DNA from 2 places in the Vagococcus sp. WN80Y genome. Region 1 is predicted to be linked to the other one. Evidence: riboswitches for the same ligand, from Rfam matches in the RefSeq annotation. Region 1 holds a riboswitch; the other holds the start of a gene.
What was found. A riboswitch is a leader RNA that binds a small molecule or an ion and turns the genes downstream of it on or off. The one in region 1 is predicted to bind lysine.
Positions count from the first base shown of each region.

Region 1 (3,424 bases):
AAATTTCAATAAATGATACTCGTCCGCTGGCACAGTCTGGTCAAACTCATAGATATCGGTCATTAAACGCGTCGCTATCTCTAGTGCATCAATCCCTTGTTCATGAGACGCAATATGAGCAGAGCGCCCTTTAATCACAATATCAGTTTCACTGCTTTGAGCCATCATTCCGCCACTTCGAGAAAAAACTTGTCCAGATGCTAACCCCGGCCATAAATGAAACCCAAATATCGCTTTAACTTGATACCTATCTAATAAGCCAGAATCTACGATACTTTGAGCACCACCAGCAATTTCTTCCGAAGGCTGAAAGATCAATACCACATTATGTGCCAGAGTCTCTCTATATTGATTTAAATAAGCAGCCAATTCCAATAGCATCGCCATGTGTCCATCATGCCCACAAGCATGCATGTAGCCCGGATGCTCTGATTGAAAACTTAGACCTGTCGCTTCCATAATTGGTAGAGCATCGATGTCTGTCCGAAAAGCAATCGTGTCCGCCTGCTGATTATCAAAATGCAAAACAAGCCCTGTTTCTCCCACCTCATGAATCTGACAATCGTAGTCGCCGACTTGCTCTAAAAGATAAGCTTTTGTTTTAAATTCATGAAATCCTATCTCAGGAATCCGGTGCAAAGCCATCCGATTTTCTGCTAACATCCTCATAGCCGCCTTTCATTTTGCTTACAATTCTCTCAACGCATCTAGCATTTCAGTGTTATCAATTGTTTGCTGATCCTTAACTTTTAATACACGGGCAGGAACACCGCCAACCACAACATTCTCTGGCACATCTTCTAAAACGATTGCCCCAGCAGCTACAACACTTCCTTTGCCGACACGAACCCCTTCAACAATCACTGCATTAGCTCCGATTAACACATCATCCTCAATCACAACTGGCTCTGCCGAAGGTGGTTCAATCACACCAGCTAAAACTGCTCCTGCACCAATATGGCATCGTTTGCCAACTATTGCACGGCCTCCTAAAATAGCGCCCATATCAATCATGCTCGAATCACCGATTTCGGCTCCAATATTGATGATCGCCCCCATCATAATCACAGCTTGATCGCCAATTGTTACTTGATCACGAATTATTGCTCCCGGTTCAATCCGCGCGTTGATTTCCTTCGTATCTAATAAAGGTATCGCACTGTTACGACCGTCATTCTCAATCACATAATCTTTAATCTTATCTTTATTTGACGCTAAAACTTCAGCTACATCTCGATAATCACCAAAAACGGTTTTACTACGTTTGCATCCAAAGGTCTGGCAATTTGGAAACTCAACTGGCTCTAATAAATTAACATAGACCTTCACCGGAGTCTTTTTCTCTGCGGTTTGAATAAATTTAATAATCTCATGTGCGTTCATCTATTTTCCTCCAATACTCTTCTTATAAGGTAAGCTCTTTTTCAAAAACAGCTGGGCCAGACATGACGATTTCCGAATCCCCTGATATTTCTAATTGACCTTGTTCAAGGTGAACCGTCACCGGTTGTTTCGTGACTAATCCTAAATCACGAGCTACAACATAGCTCGCACAACACCCTGTCCCACACGCCAACGTCCAGCCAACCCCACGCTCAAAGGTTCGGACAATCAACTCGTGGTCATTAACAACTTGAACGAAATTAACATTAGTTTGCTCTTTAAATAACGGATGATGACAGAGTTCTTGTCCCCGAGACAAGTTAAGCTCAGCGACAGCATCCTCCACAAAGACAACCGTATGAATGGTTCCCATGAATAGACTGGTAATTTCCACCATACCTGTCGTCAATTCAACTTGGCGCTGTTGAAAGCTCTGAGCATCACTCGCACCGATTAACTGATTATCATAATGAGCTTGCTCCATCTGCACTCGACATTCAAAAGGACTTGTTTGTGTGATTTCAACGGTCAAAATACCTGCCAACGTCACAACAGGAAAAGTCAACTCACTGACTAGTCCGTGCTCATAAACATGTCGTGCAAAACAGCGAATCCCATTGCCACACATAGGCGCTCTGCTGCCGTCTCGGTTATAAAAAATCATCTCGAGGGGTTGCTGCTTAACGGCGATTAAACCATCTGTATCAAAACGAGAGTCCTGACACAACTCTTGAGCTAATATAGCATAATTAGCTCCTGGAATATCATCAATCAACACAAAATCGTTGCCACAGCCATTATATTTTCTTGCTTTCATGCTTTTAGACCTCCCACTTCTTGATTAACTATCCGAAAAAAAGCACCTATTGGTTAAAATAGGCACTTTGATAGCAATCACTTTATCTCTGCGCCTCTACTTGTAACAGTAGGAGTGATATAAGTTTTTCCTATATCCCCACGACATTAATTTGCCAATTAACCCCGTTCGGCAATGATTACCTTTCAAATCCCCTCTTCAAATGCCTTCTCCAGGATTTTACTCATCTGCATTGCTACCTCTTATTAAAATATAAGTAATAATAACACTTGAATCATTCCCTTGTCCACTCAAAAGGTTAGTAGTTTACAAGGTTTCTAGCCAGTTAAGTAGCTCTGACACGACTTGATCTTGCTGCTCTTTCGTTGTAAGAGTCGCCTGACCATCCTTTTTCTGCTGTCCATATGCACCAAATCCACCATGATTACCGCCAACAATTGAAAAATAGCGAGTTTGCTTTGGTAGATAGTCACGACTTTCTTCATAGCTTTGCCAATTTAAGACCTGATCCTTTGTCGCTGTTATCGATAAAACATCGCCCTTAAATGAGCTTAAATCCCCCTTTTTATCTGGATAACTTCCTAAGAAGAAAACACCTTTTAAGTTAGGGTTAGCACGTTCTCGATGAGCAAAGCGGCTCGCTACAACACCCCCCAGTGAATGCCCCCCAACTACCACGTCCTTTAACTCCTCTTCATCAATTAGCCGATCTCCCGCCTTCATTGCTAAAATCGGTAAATTTAAAGGATGGTGGACTAGATAAACAGGATACCCGCTAGCCGCTAACTGAGATGCTAGATAACTATAGCTTGTTTCTTTTACCAAGGCACCTTGATAAAAAATAATTGCCGGCTTCTCCGATTGAGTTGTTACTGGTTTAAAAATAGTTAACTCCTTTTTTGATTTAACTACCACTGATGATGATTTTAGCGCTTCTGTTGCCAGTTCGGCAGGCTCATAGGCCGCTTGGTGGATTAGCCAAAAACTCACACCTGCTAATACGGCGATTACAACCAAAAATCCAAGCAGCGCTCGTTTTACTCCTTTTCTCACTCGTCATACCTCCTCATTAATTTGCTACCTATATTTTACGGTATTTTTAGTTACTTGCAAAGTTAGGGCATGGGACCAAAATAAAAAGTCATAAAGGTTGTTATTACGATCAATAAACGGTAAACTAATTATAATTGAGAATCATTATCAATTAATCCAACTAAAGAAACG
Region 1 covers NZ_JCAQHY010000125.1:9,794-13,217, reverse strand. Annotated here, with positions in the region: gene AC5KOD_RS05795 (M20 metallopeptidase family protein) at 1-663, opposite strand, end outside; gene dapD (2,3,4,5-tetrahydropyridine-2,6-dicarboxylate N-acetyltransferase) at 688-1,383, opposite strand; gene dapF (diaminopimelate epimerase) at 1,406-2,200, opposite strand; lysine riboswitch at 2,268-2,452, opposite strand; gene AC5KOD_RS05780 (alpha/beta hydrolase) at 2,507-3,253, opposite strand.

Region 2 (3,424 bases), on a different contig from region 1:
TCTCTTATTACAGCCAATGCTTGCTCTCGTCTACTCATCTTTATCACCTCTCTTCATTATAACAATAAAAAAGGACTCATTCTAGCTGATTAGCCATCATAAAAACCTAAAATAGCAATCGCCACCATAATCATCCCAATCACTAAATACTGCTTAACCGTCAATTTTTCCTTTAAAAAAAGTCGTGATAAAAGAACTGAAACAATGCTATAAGATGAAATCAGTGGAGCAACCACAATAGCATTACTTGCAATCGCACCAACATAAAAAAATTGGCCCAAGGTCTCACAAAGAGCTGCTAACGTACGATACTTCTCTTTCCTGATGGACATCTTGTCCCTCTTTATTAAAGTTAAATAGCCCAAAATAACACAAGCAACTATCAGAAAGGTTAATTCATAACTGATTAAGGCTTGATCCTCAGACATAATCTTCTTAGTTTCTAAGTAATAGCCATCGAGAAACGTTCCAGCTCCATCAATTACACAATACAAAATTGGAAAAATAATTGCCACTGCCCCTAGTCGGTATTTTTTATCAATCGTTTCCTTTGCATCAGCTAAAGCACGATCGGCTTCTTTCTTTTCATAGTAAGACAATAAAAATATTCCTACTGAAATCAAGCCTACTGCCACAAATTGAACAAAAGCCATGCGACTACCCAAAATCAAAAATGACATCAACGCTGAGACCGCTCCCGAAGAATTACTAATCGGCGATGAAATAGATAATTCAATATACCTTAAGCCCAAATACCCAATTGCCATCGATAAAATATACATGGCTGAAACAGGCAAATAAAGAACCAGATTATGCCAATCAAAATTAACTTTTTGATAGATCATCATATAAAAAACAGCATGTAAACCCATTACAAGGCCAACCATTACAACTGTTTTTAGCGCACTATTAGACTCTGCAGGATTATTTCCTTTTTTATAAAATAAATCTGCCGTTCCCCACGCTAAAACCGTAATTAGTGCTGGAATAAACCACACTATTATCACCTACTTTTCCTATTTGTCTTATTAAAAATAACGTAGAATCCTTTAAAGGTCAATAGACCGCTTTTATTCCTCTCGTCACTATTAAAGGCAGAGTTTGTGATAAAAAAAACAGTTTTCTAACAGTTTTCAATGACAAGGCCTAGATAAGATGTTAAAATAGCAAGTGAGAAGAAAGAGGTGGAAAAAATGGTAGCATTTTTAATTTATTGGGTGAGTATTTTGGTAAGTATTGCATGGATCGTTATCAGCACTGGTTTCTCTATTTATTACTTAACGAACAAAGAAAATGGCAATTTATGGGCATTTGCACTATTTAACGTTTTAGCAGCTATCGTTCTAGCTATTGTTTTACTTGTTTATAAGACATGGGATTTCGGTATCACCACATATAGCTCGCTAATGTACGCACTAATTGCAGTTGAATTAGTCTTAGCAGTTATTAAAGCTGTTCTTGGCCGTGAACCAAAGCTAGAAACAGCTAAATAAACCAAGCAGCACTTATATGAATCATCACAACAATTAAATACGTACCTCAGATATGAGGTAGAGGTCGCGATAATTAGGAATGGTAGTCGAGTATGAGGATACATTGACGCTATCAGGAGGGAACATCGCCGAAATATCTATTAGCCTCACTAATAGATATTGGGACAACAGTTGATAGCTGTTGAACTGTCTTAGTTTGTAAAAACTAAGTTGCGCTAGTCATGTCTAAAGGCAGGATGAATTAATCCGTTATAGCGACCTCATGAAAAAATCATGAGGTCGCTATTTATTTTTCATCAAGTGACGCAACAAGCAATTCAAATAATGGAGACTCATCATGCTCCATATTAGGAGGAACAAATGACGATTAGAAAAAAAGTTGGGGTAATCCTCGCACTATTTGTCGGGCTGTTGATTGGTAGCCAAACTGTCCACGCAGAAGGCACTTTTAGAGTGGGGATGGAAGCAGGCTATGCCCCTTTCAACTGGACCCAGACAGACGATAAAAACGGAGCTGTTCCCATCGAAGGCTCAAAAGAATTTGCAGGTGGGTACGATGTCGAAATTGCAAAAATTATCGCAAATAAGCTAGGCAAAGAACTAGTGATTGTCAAAACCGAATGGGATGGTCTAGCTCCTGCTTTGACCTCAGGAAAAATTGACGCTGTAATTGCTGGGATGTCTCCAACTGAAGAACGAAAAAAACAAATCGATTTTACCGATGTCTACTATCAATCTCATCTCGTGATATTAGTAAAAAATGGCAGTACATTTCAAGAGGCAAAAAGCTTGGCTGATTTTAAAGGAGCGAAAATCACCGCTCAATTAAATACCTTCCACTACTCTGTTATCGATCAAATTCCAGGAGTTAGTAAGCAAACAGCCATGGATAATTTCCCTGCTATGCGGGTGGCACTTGAATCAGAGAAAATTGATGGCTATGTCACGGAAAAACCTGAAGCACTGACCGCAGAAAAAGCTAATCCCAATTTTAAATTGGTTGAATTTTCTAAGGAAAATAGCTTCCAAACTGCGCCAGAAGATACGGCAATTGCGATTGGATTGAAAAAAAATAGTCCTTTACGGACGGAAATCAATCAAATTTTAGCTGATATTCCTGTTGATAAACAAGACGACATTATGAAAAGTGTGATCGATAAACAAGCAGACAACGAGACCAACGAGATTTGGATTGTCAAAATCATTAAAGAAAATGGCATGATGTTCTTACGAGGAGCAGGAATGACCCTTTTCATCTCCCTTATCGGTACAGTTATTGGAACAACAATTGGGATGGCCATCGGAATCTTCCGAACAATCCCAACACCTGACACGGCCCTTAAAAAATTTGGCCTAGGCTTCCTCAACAAGTTTTTCTCTGTTTATATTGAAATTTTCCGCGGGACGCCAATGATTGTTCAAGCCATGGTCATCTATTATGGCAGTTCTCAGGCGTTTAATATTGACCTGAATCCAACCTTTGCCGCGCTCTTTATTGTCTCTATCAATACAGGGGCGTACATGACAGAAATTGTTCGTGGTGGAATTTACTCCGTTGATAAAGGACAGTTTGAAGCTGCTCAAGCAATTGGTATGACTCATTTTCAAACAATGAAAAATGTCGTGGTTCCACAAGTTATTCGCAATATTCTCCCTGCGACAGGAAATGAATTTGTCATTAATATTAAAGACACCTCTGTCTTAAATGTCATCGCCGTAAGTGAATTGTACTTCCAAGGAAAATCTGTCGCCGGTAGCAACTACCGCTTTTTCGATACTTTCTTTGTCGTCTGCATCATCTACTTTATTATGACCTTCACTGTGACACAAATACTGCGCTACTTAGAACGCCGACTTGACGGACCTGATGATTACGCACCATACGCCAATCAAATGCAAGTTAAAAAAATTGAACAAACCGACTCTACAAG
Region 2 covers NZ_JCAQHY010000170.1:18,853-22,276, forward strand. Annotated here, with positions in the region: gene AC5KOD_RS17805 (NAD-dependent protein deacylase) at 1-38, opposite strand, end outside; gene AC5KOD_RS17810 (EamA family transporter) at 90-1,007, opposite strand; gene AC5KOD_RS17815 (hypothetical protein) at 1,194-1,493, shown strand; lysine riboswitch at 1,544-1,719, shown strand; gene AC5KOD_RS17820 (ABC transporter permease subunit) at 1,854-3,424, shown strand, end outside.
Region 2: it holds a riboswitch for lysine, as region 1 does, so the genes downstream of both, AC5KOD_RS17820 (ABC transporter permease subunit) here and dapF (diaminopimelate epimerase) in region 1, are expected to answer to the same signal.